3 regions of the Kitasatospora sp. NPDC024654 genome follow, and region 2 is predicted to be linked to each of the others. Evidence: predicted binding sites of a transcription regulator. Region 2 holds the regulator's gene; each other region holds the start of a gene.
What was found. The regulator HrcA, encoded in region 2, represses chaperone genes, less so after heat shock. The targets are predictions, from matches to a motif close to TTNGCACTCNGNNNNNCNGAGTGCNAA.
Positions count from the first base shown of each region.

Region 1 (7,476 bases), on a different contig from region 2:
CATGGCCTCGGCCAGCAGGTTGGTCAGCCCCGACTGCTGCTTGTGGTTGGAGTCCACGAAGGTCCACCACGGGCTGTTGGGGTTGTTGAGCTGCTGGCGGACCACCTCGGTCCAGCGGTCGCCACCGTCCGGCTGGGCCTGGCTGGGCGTGCGGGTGCCGCACTGGGTGACCACCTGGGTCTCGCCGCCCAGCGAGCCGGCCGGCTGGTTGTTGTCCACCTTCTGGCTGACCAGCAGGCAGTCGCCCTGGGCGCGCATGTCGGCCGGGAACTTCTGACCGAACGCCAGGATCAGCAGCTGGCGCCAGACGCCGTTGTAGTAGGCGGCGGCGGCCGAGTCGGCGTCCTGGTTGTAGTTCCACTCCTTGAGCAGGTTCTGGGCCTGGCGCACGTACGGGTCGCTGATCGGCACCTTGAGCAGCAGCGGGACCAGGGTCTTGGCCATCACGCTGGTGTTGTCCAGCTGCATCGACTGCATGTCGTCCGGCGAGATCTTGCCGCCGTTCTGCAGCTTGGCCTGGATGTCGTCGGTGATCTCCTTGGCCCGGGTGCCGTACTCCCAGTCCTTGGTGATCAGCGGCTTGTAGGACGGGTCGACGATCGCCTGGTTGGCGGTGACGATGTAGCCGGACGGCGGGTTGTAGACGTACGGCAGCGACTTGAACGGGATGTACCCCTGCCAGTTGTAGCTGGGGTCCCAGCCCGGGGCCGGGTAGGTGCCGTCACCGTTGCCGCGGATCGGGATCAGGCCGGGGGCCTGGTACCCGATGTTGCCCTGGGTGTCGGCGTAGATCAGGTTCTGCGCCGGGACCGCGAAGTCCTGGGCGGCGGCGCGGAAGTCGCTCCAGTCGGTGGCCTTGTCCAGCTCGAAGATCGAGTCCATGGTCTTGCCGGGGGTGAGCGCGGTCCACTGCAGCGCGACGCCGTAGCCGGTGGTCCCGCGGTCGGGTGCGGCGTTGCCGACCGGCGCGTAGGTGCCGACCTGCTGCATCTCGCTGCTCTGGTCGGAGATCAGCGGACCGTTGTTGGTGCTGCGGACGGTGATCACGCGGTCCGGGCCGCCGGCCACCTTGATGGTCTCCTGGCGGGTGGTGAACGGGACGTTCTGGCCGTTGTAGAGGTAGGTGTTCGGGCCGGTCACCTTCTCCAGGTAGAGGTCGGCGACGTCGGCGCCCATGTTGGTGAAGCCCCAGGAGATGTTCTGGTTGTGGCCGATCATCACGCCCGGCATGCCGGCGAAGGTGAAGCCGGTCACGTCGAACGGGCAGGCGCTGCTGACGGTGTTGCAGTGCAGGCCCATCTGGTACCAGACCGAGGGCAGGCCGGGGCCCAGGTGCGGGTCGTTGGCCATCAGCGGCTTGCCGGTGGTGGTGTGGTCGCCGGAGACCACCCAGGAGTTGGAGCCGATGCCCTGCCCCTGGGTGCCGAGCAGCTGGGGCAGGCCGCCGATCTGGTTGGACAGGCCCTGCAGCAGACCCTGGGTGGCGGCCGCGGCCTGGGTGGTGGAGCCGCTGCTCGCGCTGCTGCCGCTCTGCCCGCCCCCGCCGGTCGGCGGCTGGTAGGTGCCGTTGGCGGAGAGCGTGCCGGTCTGCAGGATGGTGCCGTTGCGGTCGTACGGGTAGTCCGGGTAGAGCTGGGCGATCTGGTCCGGGGTGAAGGTCTGCGACAGCATCGAGCGGTCGATCTGGTCCTGCACGTTGCCGGAGAGGCTCCAGGCCATCGCCTTGAGCCAGGCCACCGAGTCGACCGGGGTCCACGGCTCGGGCTTGTAACCGCTGGTCACCGTGCCGAGCAGGGCGTACTCCAGCGAGGCGCCGGCGCCGCCGGGGTGCTGGGAGAGCCACGCGTTGACGCCGTCCGAGTAGGCCTGCAGGTACTCCTTGGTCTGCGGGGACAGGACGCTGTCGTACTCCTGCTGGGCGACGTTCTCCCAGCCCATGGTGCGGACGAAGGCGTCGTTGCTGACCTGGCTGGCACCGAACATCTCGGAGAGGCGGCCGGCGGTGATGTGCCGTCGGACGTCCATCTCCCAGAACCGGTCCTGGGCCTGCACGTAGCCCTGGGCCTTGAAGAGGTCGTCGGCGGTGTTGGCGTACACCTGCGGGATGCCGTTGGCGTCCCGCTTGACGACCACCGAGGCGTTCAGGCCGGGGACCTTGATGTTGCCGCTGACCTGGGGGAACGAGGCGCGCACGGTGTCCACCGCGTACCACCCGCCGGCACCGGTACCGGCCACCAGCAGCACAGCGAGCAGGAGCACGATCAGACGAGCGCGCCGGAACTTCTTCGACCGGTTCGAGCGGGGCATCTGGGTCCTAGCAACAGGGAGCAAGGGCGACGTCACACAGCTGGGCGGCCGTGACCGCTCACCACATTAGGACGACTCAGGTGGCGCGGGTGCACCGGGGACGCCCACGGTGGGACACAGGGACCCTACCGGGCGGAGCTGAGAGGACGGAGCGGGTGGAACCCGGCAGGACGCGGCGGTTCGCGGTCGGCGGTGCCCGGGACGGGCTCGGACGGCCGTAGTTAAAAGATCCGGTAAAATGTTAGACTGAGTAACGATCCTTCGGATCACTCAGCTGATCACACCTCGGCCGTCCCGTCACACCGCAGTTGGCGGCGGCCGACCACCCCAACAGTTGTTCGCACTCCCTCCCGTGCCGCCCGCCCGTCCGTCGTCCGCGCCGCCCCCAGGGGCCGCTCCCGGCCGACACCCGCCCGCGACCCCGAGGTGCCCCTGCGTTGACCGTCGACCACCTGAACAAGCTCATGCTCGAATCGTCCCTGGTGCTGCTGGTCGCCGTGGTCGCGGTGCGGGTCTCGACCCGCTCGGGGCTGCCCAGCCTGCTGCTCTACCTGGGCATCGGGATACTGATCGGCCAGAACGGACTGGGCGTCACCTTCAACAACGCCGAGCTGACCCAGGTGCTCGGCTACGCCGCGCTGGTGGTCATCCTCGCCGAGGGCGGCCTGAAGACCAACTGGCGGGAGATCAAACCGGTGCTGCCGCCGGCCACCGTGCTGGCCACGGTCGGCGTGGGGATCAGCGTCTTCGTCACCGCCGCCGGGGCGCACTGGCTGGTCGGGCTGGACTGGCGGATGTCGCTGCTGCTCGGCGCGATCGTCTCGTCCACCGACGCGGCGGCGGTCTTCTCGGTGCTCCGGACGGTCCCGCTGCCGGCCCGGCTGAGCGGCCTGCTGGAGGCCGAGTCCGGCTTCAACGACGCCCCGGTGGTGATCCTGGTGGTCGCCTTCGCCACCACCGGCCCGTTCGACCCCTGGTACGTGCTGGTCGGCACGATCATCGCCGAGCTGGCGGTCGGCGCCGCGGTCGGCCTGGCGGTCGGCCGGCTGGGCGCGCTCGGGCTGCGGCACGTCGCGCTGCCGTCCTCCGGCCTGTACCCGATCGCGGTGCTGGCGCTCACCGTGCTCGCGTACGCCGGCGGGGCGCTGCTGCACGGGTCGGGCTTCCTCGCCGTCTACGTCTGCGCGGTGCTGCTGGGCAACGCCAAGCTGCCGCACGGCCCGGCGGTCCGCGGCTTCGCCGACGGGCTGGCCTGGATCGGGCAGATCGGCATGTTCGTGCTGCTCGGCCTGCTCTGCACGCCGGACACCATGGTCTCGGCGGTGCTGCCGGCCCTGGTGATCGGGCTGGTGCTGGTGCTGCTGGCCCGGCCGCTCTCGGTGGTGCTCACGCTCACCCCGTTCCGGCTGCCCTGGCGCGAGCAGGCACTGCTCAGCTGGGCCGGGCTGCGCGGCGCGGTGCCGATCGTGCTGGCCACCATCCCGCTGGTGGCGGACGTGCCCCTCGCGCAGCAGGAGTTCAACATCGTCTTCATCCTGGTGGTGGTCTTCACCCTGGTGCAGGGGCCGACGCTGCCCTGGCTGGCGAAGCGGCTGCGGATCTCCCGGGGTGCGCTGGGGCAGGACATCGGGATCGAGGCGGCACCGCTGGAGCACCTGCACGGGCACCTGCTCTCGGTCTCGCTCTCCCCGGCCTCCCGGATCCACGGGGTGGAGGTCAGTGAGTTGCGGCTGCCCGCGGGAGCGGCGGTCACCCTGGTGGTCCGGGAGGGCAGCAGCTTCGTACCGGACAAGACGACCGTGCTGCGAGCCAACGACGAGTTGCTGGTGGTGACCACCGACACGGCCAGCGAGGCCACCGAGCGGCGGCTGCGCGCGGTGGACGGCGGCGGCAAGCTCGCGGGGTGGCTGTACGGGCGGTGAGGCCGTCTCCGGGTCGTCGTCCGCCGTCCACCTTGCGTTGACAGGTGGATTGCCCAATAGGCCGTAACATGGAAGAGAGTACTATCAGTACAACAGATGTGTTATTGACAGACACCCGCAACATCTGCCTGATGCAGAGTTGGCGCGACCGCTCGGCGGCCGCGGTCCACGGCACCCTTGGCCCCCGCTTCCAACGACTCGGCCAGCCGGACCCCGGTATCAACCCCGGTCGACGCGCGAGAGGACGACTCTCGGCGCCGTCGGGGCACTTCCCACACCCGGCGCGCTACCAGGCAGCAGGAAGGACCGACCGTGGCGGCCCGCCCAACGGTCGACGACCCCGCTGTGCCCGCTCGCGTCGGGTACACCTCGCTTCTGCGCACTCCGCGTGCGTGGACGTTCCTCCTCCCCGCCTTCGCGGCGCGACTGCCCTACGCCATGCTCAGCCTGGGCATCGTGCTGCTGGTCGAGCAGACCTACGGCTCCTACGGCTCGGCCGGCGCGGTCGCGGCGATCTCCGCCGTGGCGCAGGCCCTGGTCGGCCCGCAGACCGGCCGGCTGGCCGACCGGTTCGGGCAGGCCGCCGTGCTGGTGCCGACCGTGCTGGTGCACGCCGTCTCGGTCGGCGCGCTGATCGCGCTGGCGCTGGGCCACGCGCCGCTCTGGACGCTCTTCGTGGCCGCCGCGCCGGCCGGTGCCACCATCCCGCAGATCGGCGCGATGGTCCGGGCGCGCTGGGTGGCCAAGCTGGCCGACCAGCCGCCGGGCTACCTGAACACGGCCTTCGCGTTCGAGTCGGTGACGGACGAGTTCACCTTCGTGGTAGGTCCGGTCATCGCCAGCGCCATCGCGACCGGAGTCTCTCCCTCCGCCGGACTGGTTGCCGAGGCGGCGCTCACCGTGGTCGGCGGACTGGCGTTCGCCGCGCAGCGCCGGACGGCCCCGGCCCGGCACCCCAAGGTGCCCGGCACCGGCCGCGCCTCGGCACTCGCCTCGCCGGGCGTCCGGCTGCTGGCCGGCACGTTCCTCGGGGTCGGCTCCGTCTTCGGGGGCATGCAGGTATCGGTGACCGCGTTCGCCGGGTCGGTCGGCCAGAGCGATCTCAGCGGCACGGTCTACGGGATCTTCGCCGGCGGCTCGATGCTGGCCGGGGCCTGCTACGGCATGGTCTCCTGGCGCCGGGCGGCCCGGCAGCGGATGCTGATCAGCTACGCGCTGCTGGTGCTCGGCTGCTCGACGCTCTGGGCGATGCCCAACCTGACCGCGCTGGCCGTGGCCGGCCTGGTCTGCGGGTTCGCCATCGCGCCGACCCTGATCACCGGGTACACGCTGGTCGAGTCGCTGGTCGCGGACGGCGCCAAGACCGAGGCCTTCACCTGGCTGACCGGGGCGATCGGGCTGGGGCTGGCGGCCGGCTCGACGGTGGCCGGGATGCTGATCGACGCTCACGGGGCGTGGACCGGGTTCCTGGTTCCGGTCACCGGTGCGGGCGCCGGGCTGGTGGCGCTGGTCACGTTGCGGCGGCTGCTCGTCGCGCCGGGGGCCGCGAGCCGTACCGTTGCCAAGGGCGGGGCCAGCCCGCAGCAGCAGCTCGCGAGGGTCGGGGAGGGCTGAGGGGCTCCGCACGCCTCCGCAGGGCCTTCACCTGGGCGCCCCGACCCGAAGCGCTGGACTGATCCAGCGGAATACCGCATCATGGACCGTCGTTAGCACTCATCAGGCGAGAGTGCCAGGAGGAAGACAAGTGCCCACGTACCAGTACCAGTGCACCGAGTGCGGCAGCGGCCTTGAGGCGGTGCAGAAGTTCACCGACGAGGCCCTGACCGAGTGCCCGCAATGCCAGGGACGCCTGCGCAAGGTCTTCTCCGCGGTCGGCGTGGTCTTCAAGGGCTCGGGCTTCTACCGGACGGACAGCCGGTCCTCCTCCAGCAGCTCGGTGGGCTCCGCGTCGTCCGCGTCGTCCGCGTCGAGCAACGGGTCCTCCGGGGCCTCGTCGAACGGCTCGGGCTCGTCCGCCGCGAGCTCCCCGTCGTCGGCCGGCTCGTCGGCCGCCGCGTCGTCGTCCTCCTCGGGCGGCTCCGCCTCGGCCTGACCGCGGCACCGCATTCGTCATACCGCAGGCCCCTGGTGGGTCGCCCCGGACGGGGTGGCCCACCAGGGGTTCTGTGCTGTTCGGGGGTGGCGTGGGCCAGGCGGGAGGCGCGGAGTTGTCCACACCCCCGGGGTTTTCCACAGGGAAGGGGGAAATCCGCCGGCCGTGGGGCGGGCAGGGCAACCTGATCCGGCAAGCGGTTCTTCGGGCGCGGCTGTTCGGGCGCGGTTCTCCGGGACTCGTTTGCTCTCCCCGTCGTGCTCTCCACCCAGTGAGGCGGTGCCGGATCCCATGTCCAGCGACCTGACCATCCACCCCAGCGGCCGACCGAGCGGTCCGGAAGGCCCCCTCGTCCTCGCCACCCCGCCGCCCGTACCGGCCCCCGTCCCGACCCCGGAGCCCGCCCCCGGCCCGGCTGCCTCCCGGCCGGCCGTGCCGCGCGCGCGGTCGTCCATCCCGCCGCGGCAGGTCGTCCACGACTTCGCACCGATCCGCTGCGGGGCGAGCCGGCGGTACCGCCTGTGGCAGGCGGTCCGGCACCGACCGGGGCTGCTGGCCGGCGGCCTGCTCGCCGCCGCGACGGCACTGGCCGTCGGCCCGGCACCGCCGGGAACGCCGCCACCCACCGCGCCGGCGAGCGCCCGGGCGGACGCGGCTGCGACCGGCTCACCGCGCTGCGCCGCCGGTCCCTGAGCTGGTCGGGCTGGTCGGCCGCTGTTCCGCTCGGCCGCCGTGCCGCTCAGCCGCCGTGGTGGGGCGGGCGCTGGCTCAGGTACCAGTCGAGGTCCCGTCCGCCGCTGCCGGAGTCGCCCCAACCGGCATCGGTGTCGTCCCGCGACGGGCGGCTCAGCGGGTCGCTGAAGACGAGCTTGGTGGTCTTCGGCGCGGTGGTCGCCCGCTGCTCCGCCTCCGGCGTCCGCCCGCCCGTCGGTTCCCGCTTCTCGTCCTGCCCAGCCATCGTCCCGCCTCCGGTCACTCGGGCCTCGCCCGTCCCCGTCCAGCCTAGGACGACCTCGGGGGCCGGACGACCGTCCAACCCCCGAGGTCGTGCTGCCGCGCTGCTGGCCGACTGGCCGACTGGCCGACTGGCTCAGCCGAGCTTGGCCTTGAGGAAGTTGGCCCCGTTGTAGGTGCCCCAACCGGTGACCTTGTCGT
Region 1 is NZ_JBVHLF010000009.1:140,928-148,403, reverse strand. Features, by position in the region: gene ACZ38L_RS08535 (penicillin acylase family protein) at 1-2,307, opposite strand, end outside; gene ACZ38L_RS08530 (potassium/proton antiporter) at 2,772-4,229, shown strand; gene ACZ38L_RS08525 (MFS transporter) at 4,575-5,843, shown strand; gene ACZ38L_RS08520 (FmdB family zinc ribbon protein) at 5,974-6,321, shown strand; gene ACZ38L_RS08515 (hypothetical protein) at 6,613-7,014, shown strand; gene ACZ38L_RS08510 (hypothetical protein) at 7,061-7,279, opposite strand; gene ACZ38L_RS08505 (S53 family peptidase) at 7,412-7,476, opposite strand, start outside.
Region 1: ACZ38L_RS08520 (FmdB family zinc ribbon protein) is a predicted target of HrcA. The motif match lies at 5,936-5,962, and genes of this name have one in related genera.

Region 2 (7,476 bases):
GCGGACGAACCCTCCCCCACCCGGGCTGCCGATCCAGAGCTTCCCGGCGGTGCCACCGCGATAGCGCTTCCAGTGCGCGGGCTCCCGGCTGAAGGCGGAGAGCAGCAGCACGCGGTCGCCATCGGGCTCGAAGGCCAGCCCGCCGACCGGACCGTACGGCAGCCGGCGCGGCTCGCCGCCGTCCAGCGGGACGGCGTGGGCCCAGGTCCGGCGGGGGGTGGCCTGCCCGGCGGAGGTGATCGCCACCGGCTCGCCCTGCGGGGTCCAACCGCGCACCAGGCCCTGACCGGCGGAGCCCCAGTGGGTGAGCCGCTCGGCCGGGCCGCCGTCCACCGGCGCGGTGTACACCTCGGCCGAGCCGTCCCGGTACGAGGTCCAGGCGAGCCGGCGGCCGTCCGGCGAGAAGCGCGGGTGGGCGACCGGGAAGCGGTCGGCGGTCACCCGCCAGGCCCGGCCGCCATCGAGGGGGGCGAGCCAGACGTCGTCCTCGGCGACGAAGGCCAGCAGGTCGCCGTGGAGGTGCGGGTGGCGCAGGTAGGCGCCGGCGGAGGTGCTCACGGGTTCCGTCACGGCGTCAGGGTATGCGCGACGGCCGCGGCCCGGAGGGCTTTCTTTGACAGCGAACGACGGGTGGGGCGGCTCGGGCTCAGGACCAGCGGCCGGTGCGACCCAGCAGCAGCGCGCCGGCGGCCACCCCCGCGGTGGAGGTGCGCAGCACGGACGGGCCCAGCCGGTACGGCCGGGCGCCCGCCTCGGCGAAGGCGGCCAGCTCCTCGGGGGCGACCCCGCCCTCCGGCCCGACCACCAGCACCAGGTCGCCGCCGCCGGGCAGCTCGGCGGTGGCCAGCGGCTCGGCGCCCTCCTCGTGCAGCACCGCGGCGAAGGCCGCCGCGGCCACCAGCGGGCCGAGCTGTCGGGTGGTCATCGGCTCGCGCACCTCGGGGAAGCGCAGCCGGCGCGCCTGCTTGCCCGCCTCGCGCGCGGTGGACCGCCACTTGGCCAGTGCCTTCGCGCCGCGGTCGCCCTTCCACTGGGTGATGCAGCGGGAGGCCGACCACGGGATCACCACGTCCACCCCGACCTCGGTCATGGTCTCCACCGCCAGCTCGCCCCGGTCGCCCTTGGGCAGCGCCTGCACGACGACGATCCGCGGGCTCGGCCCCGGTTCCGCGCGCAGCACGTCGAGCGTGACGTCCAGCGCGTCCTTGCCGTGCACCACGCTGACCGTACCGTCGCCGCCGAGGCCCAGGCCGTCGGTCAGGGTGACCGCCTCGCCGGCGGTCAGCCGCTTGACGGCGGCGGCGTGCCGGCCCTCGGCGCCGTCCAGCCGGACCACCGTGCCGGGGGTCGCGGCGGCGAGCCGGGCGGTGTCGACGACGAAGACGGGCGCGGTCATGGGCGTTCCTGGAAGTGGGTTCTCTGGGGGAGAAGCCGGGGCAGCCGGCCGACGACGGGTCGGCCGGCCATCCCGGTCAAGCGGTTCAGCGGCCGTTGAACGCGTCCTTCAGGCGCGAGAAAAGCCCCTGCTGGCCGGGCGCGAAGTGGCCGGAGGGCCGCTCCTCGCCGCGCATCACCGCGAGCCGGCGCAGCAGCTCCTCCTGCTCGACGTCGAGCTTGGTGGGCGTCTGCACCTCGACATGCACTATCAGGTCGCCCCGGCCGCCGCCGCGCAGGTGGGTGACGCCCCGCCCGTGCAGCGGGATCGACTGGCCGGACTGGGTGCCGGGCCGGATGTCGACCTCCTCCAGGCCGTCCAGGGTCTGCAGCGGCACCTGGGTGCCGAGTGCCGCGGCGGTCATCGGGATGGTCACCGTGCAGTGCAGGTCGTCGCCGCGGCGCTGGAAGACCGCGTGGTTGGTCTCGGCGATCTCGACGTAGAGGTCGCCGGCCGGGCCGCCGCCGGGGCCGACCTCGCCCTCGCCGGCCAGCTGGATCCGGGTGCCGTTGTCCACACCGGCCGGGATCTTGACGGTGAGCGTGCGGCGGGCGCGCACCCGGCCGTCGCCGGCGCACTCGGGGCACGGGGTCGGCACGACCGTGCCGAAGCCCTGGCACTGCGGGCAGGGGCGGGAGGTCATGACCTGGCCCAGGAAGGACCGGGTGACCTGGGAGACCTCGCCCTTGCCGCGGCACATGTCACAGGTCTGCGCGGAGGTGCCGGGGGCCGCGCCCTCGCCGCTGCAGGTGGTGCAGGTGACCGCGGTGTCGACCTGGAGTTCCTTGGTGGTGCCGAAGGCGGCCTCCTCCAGGGTGATCTCCAGCCGGATCATGGCGTCCTGGCCGCGCCGGGTGCGCGAGCGCGGGCCGCGCTGGCCCGAGGCGGCGCCGAAGAAGGCGTCCATGATGTCGGAGAAGCCGAAGCCGGCCGCGCCGGCGCCGAAGCCGCCCGCGCCGCCCCCGCCGTTCGGCGAGAGCGGGTCGCCGCCGAGGTCGTAGACCTGCCGCTTGGCGGGGTCGGAGAGCACCTCGTAGGCGGCGTTGATCTCCTTGAACCGCTCCTGCGTCTTCGGGTCCGGGTTGACGTCCGGGTGCAGTTCGCGTGCGAGGCGCCGGAACGCCTTCTTGATCTCGTCCTGCCCCGCATCCCGTCGGACGCCGAGTACCGCGTAGTAGTCCGTGGCCACCAAATGCTCCGCTTGTTCCGCCTGTAGAAGTGCTTGCGACTGGTCTCGGCCACCTGCCGGATCCGGCAGGTGGGTGCTTCTCTACGACTCGGCCAGGATCTGGCCCACGTACCGTGCCACCGCTCGCACCGCCCCCATTGTGCCCGGATAGTCCATCCGGGTCGGGCCGATCACACCCAGTTTCGCCACGCTCTCGTCGCCCGAACCGTAACCGACCGAGACGATGGAGGTGGAATTCAGGCCCTCGTAGTCGTTCTCCCGGCCGATCCGGACGGTCATCCCGGCGTCCGCCGTCTCACCCAGCAGACGGAGCAGGACGACCTGCTCCTCCAGGGCCTCCAGCACCGGCTGGATGGTCAGCGGGAAGTCGTGGCCGAACCTGGTCAGGTTGGCGGTGCCGGCCAGCATGATCCGCTCCTCATTCTGCTCCACCAGGGATTCGAAGAGGGTCGAGAGCACGGTGGTGACGGTCGGCCGGTCGGCCGGTTCGAAGGAGGCCGGGAGGTCCTCGACCAGCGCCGGCACGTCCGGGAAGCGGCAGCCGGCGGCTCGGGCGTTCAGCCGGGCCCGCAGGTCGGCCAGGGTGGTCTCACGGACCGGGCCCGGGCAGTCGACCACCCGCTGCTCGACCCGGCCGGTGTCGGTGATCAGCACCAGCATCACCTTGGTCGGGGCGATCAGCACCAGCTCGACGTGCCGGACCGTGGACCGGCTCAGCGACGGGTACTGCACCACCGCGACCTGACGGGTCAGCTGGGCGAGCAGCCGGACGGTGCGGGCCACCACGTCGTCGAGGTCCACCGCGCCGTCCAGGAAGTGCCGGATCGCCCGGCGCTCGGGCGCGCTCATCGGCTTGACCTCGGCCAGCCGGTCGACGAAGAGCCGGTAGCCCTTGTCGGTCGGGATCCGGCCCGCGCTGGTGTGCGGCTGCTGGATGTAGCCGTCCTCCTCCAGCGTGGCCATGTCGTTGCGGACCGTGGCCGGGGAGACGCCCAGGTTGTGCCGCTCGACCAGGGCCTTGGAGCCGACCGGCTCCTCGGTGCCCACGTAGTCCTGCACAATGGCCCGCAGCACGGCGAGCTTGCGCTCGTCCAGCGGACGGATGTCGCCGTGCGACTCGACCAGCCCACGCGGGGTGATCGGGGGCCTGGCGCCGGACGGACGTGCGGCCCTCGCGGCCGACGGGCCGTCGGACGCCGACTCGCGCCCGGTCGGTCGGGAGCCGGACTCGGGTTCGTCGAACATGGCACGCACCTCCCTCTTCGCGCGTTGTCCTGGTGCCAGGCCTTGCGGTGTCGGTTGATCGCTCTGGCACTCTGCTCAGCAGAGTGCCAGAACGGTACCTGCCAGTGTAAGGCCCGGGTCCGACAGCAGGAACGCCCTGGCCCGGGATGCCACGCGGATCACGTCGCGTCCGGCCGGTGCGCCCGCCCCGTGGCGGGGCCCGGACCGGGCGCGACGCGCGAGCGCGGAAGCCCCGGCAGGGGTGGTGCCTGCGACCGGACGAAGTGGCAGCATCGATAGCGTTTCTAGACGGAAAGATCTGAGGAGCAACCATGTCGGCGTCTGGCCCCCACACCCGCTTCGCGCCCGACCGTGGTCTGACCGGGCGGATGGTCACCACCATGTTCCTGATCGGGCTGCTGTACGTCGGTTTCACCGGGGTGCTGATCGTGCTGCTGCGGGGGGCCTGGCCACTCGTGGTGCTGCTCGCCGGCGGACTGTTCGTGGCGCAGTTCTGGTTCAGTGACAAGATCACCGAGCGGGCCATGGGCGCCCACGAGGTCACCCCCGAGCAGTACCCACAGCTGCACGGCACCATTGACCGGCTCTGCGCACTGGCCGACATGCCCAAGCCCCGGGTCGCGGTCGCCAACAACGACATGCCCAACGCCTTCGCCACCGGCCGCAACCCGCAGAACTCGGTGGTCTGCGTCACCACCGGCCTGCTGCGCCGGCTGGAGCCGGAGGAGCTGGAGGGCGTGCTCGCCCACGAGTTGTCGCACGTCGCCCACCGGGACGTCGCGGTGATGACGGTGGCCGGCTTCCTCGGCGTGCTGGCCGGCGCGATCACCCGGATCGCGCTCTACAGCGGGATGATGAGCGGCGGCAACAACCGGAACAACAACAACGACAACTCCGCCGCGATCGCGATGATCCTCATCCCGCTGGTGTCGATGGTGGTCTACGCGATCAGCTTCCTGCTCACCCGGCTGCTCTCCCGCTACCGCGAGCTGGCCGCCGACCGGGCCGCCGCCCAGCTCACCGGCCGGCCCAGCGCGCTGGCCTCGGCGCTCACCAAGGTGACCGGCCAGATCGCCGCGATTCCGACCCAGGACCTGCGCAAGGCGCAGCCGTACAACGCCTTCTACTTCGCCCCCGCGCTGAGCGCCCGGGAGGCGGCCAGCCAGCTGATGTCCACTCACCCGAGCCTGGAGCAGCGTCTGGAGCAGCTGGCCAAGATCTCGGCCGAGCTGGGACGCTGAGCCCCCCTGAGAACGACCTGAGGAAGGAACGACCGTGGGTTTCCTGGATGCGCTGCTCGGCCGGAGCAAGCCGGTCCGACCGGACCTCGACCAGCTCTTCGGCGTGCCGTCCGCGGCCCTGACCCTGGAGGCCGCCGTCGGCTTCAAACCGACCGGGCGCGGGTCGGTCTGCTTCGCCGCCGTCGAGGGCGGGGCGTTCGGCGAGGTCGAGCGGCAGGTGCGGGCGCTGCTGGACGCCGACACCGGCTCGGGCGGGGTGCCGGTCGAGGCCAGCCAGGACGACTACGGGTACTCCTGGCTGCTCGCCCGGCACGCCCCGGAGGAGCTGCCGGAGCTGGTCAACGACCTGCACGCGGTCAACAGCGAGCTGGAGGCGAACGGCTTCGGGCCGCAGCTGCTCTGCTCGCTGGTGGGCTTCCGCAACGAGGCCGGGCAGTCGCTGGCGCTGGTGTACCTGTACAAGCGCGGCACGTTCTACCCCTTCGCCCCGATGCCGGGTGGCGGGGAGCGCCGCAACAGCCCGCTGGAGCTGCAGGTGAAGGCGATGCTGGGGAACGACCTGCGGGTGGAGTCCGACCTCAGCCGCTGGTTCCCGGTCTGGGGCGCGCCGGGTCTGTGAGCCGGCGCCGGGCGGGCCGGAGTGAGCGTCAGGCTGCCTATAGTCGCTGGTTATGCGGAGCACTCAGTACGGACCCGACCTCACCCCGCCCTGGAAGCGACAGCGGCCCGCGCCGGAGGTGGCCGCCGAGCGCGACCTCGTGGTGGAGGAGGCGGCCACCGGCTTCTGCGGCGCGGTGGTGCGCTGCGAGAAGACCGCCGAGGGGGTGACCGTCACCCTGGAGGACCGGTTCGGCAAGCACCGGGTCTTCCCGCTGGTCCCGCGCGGCTTCCTGCTGGACGGCCAGCCGGTGACCCTGGTGCGGCCCGGCCGGGCGGCGCCGGGCCCGCACCGCCCGGCCCGGACCGCCTCCGGCTCGCTGGCGGTGCCGGGCGCCCGGGCCCGGGTGGCCCGCGAGTCGCGGATCTACGTCGAGGGACGGCACGACGCCGAGCTGGTCGAGCGGGTCTGGGGCGACGACCTGCGGATCGAGGGCGTCGTGGTGGAGTATCTGGAGGGGATCGACGACCTGCCGGCCATCGTCACCGACTTCGCCCCGGGCGGCGGGCGGCGGCTCGGCGTGCTGGTCGACCACCTGCTGCCCGGCACCAAGGAGCAGCGGATCGCCGCGGCGGTGACCGGTGAGGCCGTGCTCGTGGTCGGCCACCCGTTCGTCGACGTGTGGGAGGCGGTCAAACCGGCCAGCGTGGGCATCGCCAGCTGGCCGCGGGTACCGCACGGCGAGTCGTGGAAAGAGGGGATCTGCCGGCGGCTGGGCTGGCCGGTGGACACCCCGGGCGCCTGGAAGCGGATCCTCTCCTCGGTGAACTCCTTCCGCGACCTCGAGCCCGAGCTGCTGGGCAAGGTGGAGGAGTTGATCGACTTCGTCACCCAGCCGGGCAGCTGAGCGCGGTCAGTCGACCAGGTCGCGAACGACGGCGTCGGCGAGCAGCCGGCCGCGCAGGGTCAGCGCGGCCCGGCCGGCCGCGAAGGCCTCGGCGGCCAGCAGACCGTCCGCCAGGGCCTGCTCGGCGGCCCTGCGGCCGGCCGGGGCGAGCAGGTCGAGCGGGCAGCCCTCGACCAGCCGCAGCTCCAGCAGGATCCGTTCCACCCGGCGGTCCTCGGCGGCCAGCACCTCGCGACCCAGCCCCGGCGTGCGGCCCTCGGCGAGCGCCTGCGCGTAGGCCGCGGGGTGCTTGGCATTCCACCATCGCACGCCCCCGACGTGACTATGTGCGCCCGGCCCGGCGCCCCACCAGTCGGCGCCGGTCCAGTAGAGCTCGTTGTGCCGGCAGCGGCCCGCCGGCGTGGTGGCCCAGTTGGAGACCTCGTACCAGGCGTAGCCGGCCGCCGCGAGCGCCTGCTCGGCGATCAGGTAGCGGTCGGCGTGCACGTCGTCGTCGACCATCGGCAGCTCGCCGCGCTTGATCCGGGCGGCCAGCCTGGTGCCGTCCTCGACGATCAGCGAGTAGGCGGAGACGTGGTCCGGGCCGGCGCCGATCGCGGCGTCCAGCGAGGCCCGCCAGTCGTCGTCGGACTCCCCCGGCGTGCCGTAGATCAGGTCCAGGTTGACGTGCTCGAAGCCGGCGGCGCGGGCCTCGGCGACGCAGGCCTCCGGCCGGCCGGGGGTGTGGTGCCGGTCCAGCAGCGCGAGCACGTGCGGGCGGGCGCTCTGCATGCCGAACGAGATCCGGTTGAAGCCGCCCTCGCGCAGCTCGGCCAGGTACGCCGGGTCGACCGACTCCGGGTTGGCCTCGGTGGTCACCTC
Region 2 is NZ_JBVHLF010000012.1:64,654-72,129, reverse strand. Features, by position in the region: gene ACZ38L_RS10190 (S41 family peptidase) at 1-570, opposite strand, end outside; gene ACZ38L_RS10185 (16S rRNA (uracil(1498)-N(3))-methyltransferase) at 647-1,396, opposite strand; gene dnaJ (molecular chaperone DnaJ) at 1,482-2,624, opposite strand; gene hrcA (heat-inducible transcriptional repressor HrcA) at 2,706-3,869, opposite strand; gene htpX (zinc metalloprotease HtpX) at 4,181-5,110, shown strand; gene pspAB (PspA-associated protein PspAB) at 5,145-5,729, shown strand; gene ACZ38L_RS10160 (DUF3097 domain-containing protein) at 5,782-6,615, shown strand; gene hemW (radical SAM family heme chaperone HemW) at 6,622-7,476, opposite strand, start outside.

Region 3 (7,476 bases), on a different contig from region 2:
GTCGTACATCGCCTTGACCAGCTGGATCCCGGGGTCGGTGAGCAGCGGGCCGACGATCCCGGTGACGAAGGCCGGGTCGAACTCGCGCAGGTCGGCGTCGACGAAGCAGACGATCGCGCCGCTGGTCGCCAGCAGCGAGCGCCAGAGCACCTCGCCCTTGCCGGGCACCGCGGGCAGCCGGGGCAGGATGTCGTCCCGGTGCACCACCCGGGCGCCGGCCTCGGCCGCGAACTGCGCGGTGCGGTCCTCGGAGCCGGAGTCGACCACCACCAGCTCGTCCACCAGCGGCAGCCGTTCCATCAGCTCGCGGCGGATCACCGAGACGATCCCGCCGACCGTGGCCTCCTCGTCCAGGGCCGGCAGCACCACGCTGACCGTGCCGGCCGGCCCGGCCACCCGCTTCGCGTCGAGCAGCGCCCGGACCGGGCGCTGGGCCGCGGTCCAGGAGCGGCGGCGCAGCCAGGACGCCACCTCCGGGAGCAGCGCGGGTATCGGCTCGACGGACAAGGCGGGCTCCTCATGGACTGGCCATCTCGCGGATCGGACGGCAGGGGTCAGGCGCGGGGCCTTCGGTTACAGTCTTCGTACAGCGGCCGGACCTTCGCACGCCGGGGTCGGCCGCCGAGCAGGACCACAACTTCACAGAGCTCATCCAGAGGGACTGAGGGAACGGCCCGTCGACGTCCCGGCAACCTTCTCGTCCGGCCGCGCAGGCCCCGGCGGGACAGGTGCCAATTCCGGCCCGCCGCGCGACCGCGCGGTGGGGAAGATGAGGAGAGAGGCCTCCGCCATCATGGCTCTTGACACCAGGGCACCCGTTTCCACCGTCGACCTCGGCCCCGCGACCGCGCTGTCCTGTCGCGAGTGCGGCACCCGGTTCCCGCTCGGTCCCAGCTTCGCCTGCCTGGAGTGCTTCGGCCCGCTGGAGATCGCCTACGACTACCGCGGTTACGACGCGGACGGGCTGCGCAAGCGGATCGAGGCCGGCCCGGCCTCGATCTGGCGTTACGCCCCGCTGCTGCCGGTGCCGGCCGACGTGGCGGCCAAGCCCAACCTGAACCCCGGTTGGACCCCGCTGGTCAAGGCCGACAACCTGGGCCGCGAACTCGGCTTCAGCGCCCGACTGCACGTCAAGGACGACTCAGGCAACCCGACCCACTCCTTCAAGGACCGGGTGGTGGCCTGCGCCATCGAGGCGGCCCGGGCGTTCGACTTCACCACCCTGTCCTGCTCGTCCACCGGCAACCTGGCCGGCGCGGTGGGCGCCGCGGCGGCCCGGGCCGGTTTCCGGTCCTGCGTGTTCATCCCGCACGACCTGGAGCAGGGCAAGATCGTGATGGCCGGGGTGTACGGCGGCCAGCTGGTCGGCATCGAGGGCAACTACGACGACGTGAACCGGTTCTGCTCGGAGCTGATCGGCGACCCGGCCGGCGAGGGCTGGGGCTTCGTCAACGTCAACCTCCGGCCGTACTACGGCGAGGGCTCGAAGACCCTGGCGTACGAGATCTGCGAGCAGCTCGGCTGGCGGCTGCCCGAGCAGCTGGTGATCCCGATCGCCTCGGGCTCCCAGCTCACCAAGATCGACAAGGGCCTGCAGGAGCTGATCAAGCTCGGCCTGGTCGAGGACCGGCCCTACCGGATCTTCGGCGCCCAGGCGGCCGGCTGCTCGCCGGTCTCGGCCGCGTTCAAGGCCGGGCACGACGTGGTCCGGCCGGTCAGGCCGGACACCATCGCCAAGTCGCTGGCGATCGGCAACCCGGCGGACGGCCCGTACGTGCTGGACATCGCCCGGCGCACCGGCGGCGCGGTGGAGGACGTGACGGACGCCGAGGTGGTGGCGGCGATCCGGCTGCTGGCCCGGACCGAGGGGATCTTCGCGGAGACCGCCGGCGGCGTGACCATCGGCGTGCTGAAGAAGTTGGTCGAGGACGGCGTGCTGGACCCGGCCAGGGAGACCGTCGCGATCAACACCGGAGACGGCCTGAAGACCCTGGACGCGGTCGCGGGTGCCGGCCTGACCGCGACCATCCGACCCTCCCTGGAGTCGTTCCGGGCCGCCGGCCTGGCGTCCTGAGGTCCCGTCGATCCCCCCTTCCGTGAGCGAGGAGAACCCCGTCATGAGCGTCACCGTCCGCATCCCGACCATCCTGCGCACCTACACCGACGGCGCGACCGAGGTGACCGCCGAGGGCACCACCCTGGCCGAGGTGATCTCGGACCTGGAGCGGAACCACGTCGGCATCTCGGCCCGGATCCTGGACGACGCGGGCCGGCTGCGCCGCTTCGTCAACGTCTACGTCAACGACGACGACGTGCGCTTCGCCGGCGGCCTGGCCGCCGAGATCGCGGACGGCGCCGGCGTGTCGATCATCCCGGCGGTGGCCGGCGGCTGCTGAGCCGCACCGGGCCGACCACGCGTGGGCGCAGGGCGCCGCACCACCCTGACGGACCGTCGGGCGGTGCGGCGCCCTGCGCCGTGCGTGGCGTTGTCTGATTCGTCCGCGCCAGGGCATAGGCTTTGTCCGTCCCATGAGACATGCCCCATTGGCGTTTCGTTCGAACATGTCGGCGACGTGTCAGAATTATTTGGGCAATTCGCGGTATTCGTCCGCTATGTCCCGCGCACATTGCGGAGATCTGTCGCTTTCCTCCCGTCCTATCCCTTGGCGCCGCCGACGAATTGGCGTTCAGTGGGCCTGTTGCACAGGGCGGCGATCCGGATACATTCAGCCGCGGTCGGCGCATTCGTCTGTTCCGCCGGCACCGTCAGGTGCCCGGGGGTGGGGCGCTGCGGCGTGCAGGGCTGCGCCCAGGGGGGTTTCCTCGGGCCGGTCCATCAGACCCGGGTCCGCGACCTGCGGACCCGTCGAAGGGCCAGCACAGCAATAGGGGAGTTCGGAATGGCTCAGGGCACCGTCAAGTGGTTCAACGCGGAGAAGGGCTACGGCTTCATCGCGGTCGACGGTGGTGCGGACGTGTTCGTCCACTACAGCGCGATCCAGATGGACGGCTACCGCACCCTCGAGGAGGGCCAGCGGGTCGAGTTCGAGATTTCCCAGGGGCAGAAGGGCCCGCAGGCGGACATGGTCCGCGCGGCGGTCTGACCTTTCCGAACCTCGGAGCCTCGGCTCGGTCACGAGCTGGCGCCCTTGCGGCAGGCCCGTGCCACCTCCCTTCCCGGGGGTGGCGCGGGCCTGCCGCCGTTCGCGCGGCTCGTCGTGGCTTGCGGTCAGGAGCTTGCACTCGCCATGCCGGAGTGCTAATCATTGGCGTTAGCACTCGCAGCATGAGAGTGACAAACGGACCGGGTCGGTGAGGCCCCCGGGAGCGGTAGGGGACAGGACCCCCGCACACCAGGGCCGTCCGTCGCGGGCGCCACTGGTCCGAGCAGTCGACCGTGTCCTGGAGGACCACTTCCGATGGCCAAGATCATCGCGTTTGACGAGGAAGCTCGCCGCGGCCTTGAGCGCGGCATGAACCAGCTTGCCGACGCCGTCAAGGTGACGCTGGGCCCCAAGGGCCGCAACGTCGTCCTTGAGAAGAAGTGGGGTGCCCCCACGATCACCAACGACGGTGTCTCGATCGCCAAGGAGATCGAGCTCGAGGACCCGTACGAGAAGATCGGTGCGGAGCTCGTCAAGGAGGTCGCCAAGAAGACCGACGACGTCGCGGGTGACGGCACCACCACCGCCACCGTGCTGGCCCAGGCGCTCGTTCGCGAGGGTCTGCGCAACGTCGCGGCCGGCGCCAACCCGATGGCCCTGAAGCGCGGCATCGAGAAGGCCGTCGCGGCCGTCTCCGACCAGCTGCTGGCGCAGGCCAAGGACGTGGAGACCAAGGAGCAGATCGCCTCCACCGCCTCCATCTCCGCCGCCGACACCCAGATCGGCGAGCTGATCGCCGAGGCCATGGACAAGGTCGGCAAGGAAGGCGTCATCACCGTCGAGGAGAGCAACACCTTCGGTCTGGAGCTCGAGCTCACCGAGGGCATGCGCTTCGACAAGGGCTACATCTCGGCCTACTTCGCCACCGACCTGGAGCGGATGGAGGCGTCGTTCGACGACCCGTACATCCTGATCGCCAACTCCAAGATCGGCTCGGTCAAGGACCTGCTCCCGCTCCTCGAGAAGGTCATGCAGAGCGGCAAGCCGCTGCTGATCATCGCCGAGGACGTCGAGGGCGAGGCCCTGTCGACCCTGGTCGTCAACAAGATCCGCGGCACCTTCAAGTCCGTCGCCGTCAAGGCTCCGGGCTTCGGCGACCGTCGCAAGGCCATGCTCGGCGACATCGCCATCCTCACCGGCGGCACCGTGATCTCCGAGGAGGTCGGCCTCAAGCTGGAGAACGCCGGCCTGGACCTGCTGGGCACCGCCCGCAAGGTCGTCATCACCAAGGACGAGACCACCATCGTCGACGGTGGCGGCGACAGCGAGCAGGTCGCCGGCCGGGTCAACCAGATCCGCGCCGAGATCGAGACCAGCGACTCGGACTACGACCGCGAGAAGCTCCAGGAGCGCCTCGCCAAGCTGGCCGGCGGCGTGGCCGTCATCAAGGCCGGCGCGGCCACCGAGGTCGAGCTCAAGGAGCGCAAGCACCGCATCGAGGACGCCGTGCGCAACGCCAAGGCGGCCGTCGAGGAGGGCATCGTCGCCGGCGGTGGCGTGGCCCTGCTGCAGGCCGGTGTCGCGTTCGACAAGCTGGAGCTGGACGGCGACGAGGCCACCGGTGCCAACATCGTCAAGGTCGCGCTGGAGGCCCCGATCAAGCAGATCGCGACCAACGCCGGCCTGGAGGGTGGCGTCGTGGTGGAGAAGGTGCGCAACCTCCCCGCCGGTCACGGCCTGAACGCCGCCACCAACGAGTACGTCGACCTGATCGGCGCGGGCATCATCGACCCGGCCAAGGTCACCCGTTCCGCGCTGCAGAACGCCGCCTCCATCGCGGCGCTCTTCCTCACCACCGAGGCCGTCATCGCCGACAAGCCGGAGAAGGCCGCCGCGGGCGCCCCGGGCGGCATGCCGGGCGGTGACATGGACTTCTGATCCTGCCTCAGGATCGGTCGTTCGACCCCGTCCGCGAGGGCGGTCCCCGTTGAAGGGGACCGCCCTCGCGGCGTTCCGGGGCGCCGATCACCCGTTCGTGGGACGCCGGGTGCATGGACGGTTTCGGCGCCCCGAAGGCCCGTACGGTGAGCACGGACAGGGTCGTGAGGATGAGGGGAGGTCGGCGGTGACTGCGATGGCGATCGAGCTGGGTCGGCACTGGGGCTACCTACTGGACACCTGGCGGGAGCTGGACGTCCCGGAGGGCTGGCGCGCGGAGATCGACGAGGGGGAGATCCACGTGGTGCCGCCGCCCGGCGTGGGACACAACGTGATCGCTGCAAGGGTCGATCGGGCGTTGAACGAGTGCCTGCCGCGCAGCGTGGGGGTCCACCGGACCCTGGGCACGGAGATCGTCCGGCTGGAGAGGCTCTACGTGCCGGACTTGGCCGTGCTGGATGAAGCACTGCTGTCGGCGCAGGAGGCCGCGGTCGACGCCGCGATGCTGCTGATGGCGGTGGAGATCACCTCGGAGGGCAACGCCCGGCACGACCGGACGAAGAAGCTCTGGGCCTACGCCCACGCGCCCGTCCCGCTCTACCTGCTGATCGACCGCTTCGACGCGGAGGGGCCGACCGTGACGCTCTTCGCCGAGCCGGAGGGCGGGACGTACCGGCGGAGCACCCGGGTGCCCTTCGGGCAGCCGGTGGTGTTGCCCGAACCGTTCGGGATCGAGCTGAGCACCGAGGCGTTTCCGGCCGCCAAATAGGCTGCGGGAGAATAGGGAGGTGGCTGAGTCTCCTGATCTTGAAGCCGCGCTGCACCAGGCGCGGGCGTTGATTCTCGCTGACCTGTCGGCGCGGGACGTCGCGGACGCGGCGGTGGTGTCGCTGGTGGAGGACGCGGTGACGCACCGGCGGTGGTGGTTGGAGCAGTGGCCGGACGGGGTGGAGTTCGTGCTCGGGCTGGTGGCGCAGGACGTGCAGGACGCGCTGCTGGAGGCCTATGGGCGGTGGCCGCTCTGCGAGCGGTGTGCGGTGGAGGGCGACCCGCACGCGTTGAGCGTGGAGCCGGAGCTGGGGGCGGATCCGCACTGGGTGTGCGGCAAGGAGGGCGTCGTGGTGGCGCCGGTCGGCTCGCTGTGACCGCCGGCCCGCCGTGACTGGCTGAGCAGGTCGAGCTCGGCGGCGAGGTTGGCCCGGGCCTGCCGCTCGTGGCGCTGGTGGGCGGTCGGGGTGCGGTAGAGCGCGGGGAGCGCCAGGAGCTGGGTCAGTACGGCCGCGCGCCCGGTGCGGAACGCCTCGGCCGGGACGAAGGCGTACTCCTCGCGGACGGCGGCCGCGTAGGCCGCGTACCGCTCCGGGGCGCCGCCGAGGACCGCGAGGTCGGCGTCGCAGAGCACCTCGCCGTCCCGGTCGCCGGGCGCCGGGTGGTGATCGACGGTCAGCCGGACCAGCCGGACCACCTGGTCGGTGCGTGCGGCCGGCAGCCCGGCCTGGCCCAGCGCGCGGACCGCCAACTGGGCGCTGCGCTCCTCGTTCTCGGTGCGGTCGGGCCGGTAGACGGCGTCGTGGAACCAGGCGGCCAGTCGGACGGTGTCCGGGTCGTCGGCGTGCCCGGCGAGTGTGTCCACCTGGTCCAGCACCGCCAGCAGGTGGTCGGTGGTGTGGTAGCGACGCCAGGGTTCGGCCCAACGGGCCAGCAGGGCGCGGCCGTAGGGCGCCGGGTCGGCGCGGGCGCCGCAGCGGGTCAGCAGGTCGGTCCAGCGGGTCAGCAGGGCCTCGGTGGCCGGGTGCGGTTCGGTCGCCATGACCGCCATTCTGCCGGGGTCGGACAGCGGGGGTCAGGGGGGCGTGCTGTGCCCGTTCGGCATGGTGGGCGTCGTCGGGGAGCCGCTGTACCCGACGCTCTGGCTGGCCGTGCTGCCCGTGGCGGCGGCGTTGGCGCTGGTCGCGGTGGTGTCCGGCCGGCGGCTGCGGCGGCCGGACCGGGCGGCGCGGGGCTGAGCGGCCGGGGCCTTCTCCCGGACGGCCCGGACATGTGGCAAGGTAGCTCACATGTCTAGACCAATGTTCGAAGTGATCGCACTCACCGCGCTCGACGCCCGGGCCGCCCAGTCCGGTGGCGCCGACCGCCTCGAACTGGTCGCCGACATGGCCGCCGACGGGCTCACCCCGGCGGTGCGGGACTTCGCGGCGATCCGGGCGGCCGTCGAGCTGCCGCTGCGGGTGATGCTGCGGGTCCGGGACGGCTTCGCGCCGGGTGACCTGGACGCACTGTGCGCCCGGGCGACCGCGCTGCGGGCCGAGGGGGCGGAGGAGTTCGTGCTCGGCTTCCTGGACGCCACGGGCGGGGTGGACCTGGCGGCGGTGCGGACCGTGCTGACGGCGATCGACGGCTGCGCCTGGACCTTCCACCGGGCGATCGACCACAG
Region 3 is NZ_JBVHLF010000038.1:4,906-12,381, reverse strand. Features, by position in the region: gene ACZ38L_RS22220 (glucosyl-3-phosphoglycerate synthase) at 1-483, opposite strand, end outside; SAM riboswitch class I at 646-776, shown strand; gene thrC (threonine synthase) at 794-2,074, shown strand; gene ACZ38L_RS22210 (MoaD/ThiS family protein) at 2,118-2,396, shown strand; gene ACZ38L_RS22205 (cold-shock protein) at 2,901-3,104, shown strand; gene groL (chaperonin GroEL) at 3,420-5,042, shown strand; gene ACZ38L_RS22195 (Uma2 family endonuclease) at 5,239-5,811, shown strand; gene ACZ38L_RS22190 (hypothetical protein) at 5,831-6,187, shown strand; partial or broken gene ACZ38L_RS22185 (HD domain-containing protein) at 6,202-6,861, opposite strand; gene ACZ38L_RS22180 (hypothetical protein) at 6,851-7,048, shown strand; gene ACZ38L_RS22175 (copper homeostasis protein CutC) at 7,100-7,476, shown strand, end outside.
Region 3: groL (chaperonin GroEL) is a predicted target of HrcA. The motif match lies at 3,237-3,263, and genes of this name have one in related genera.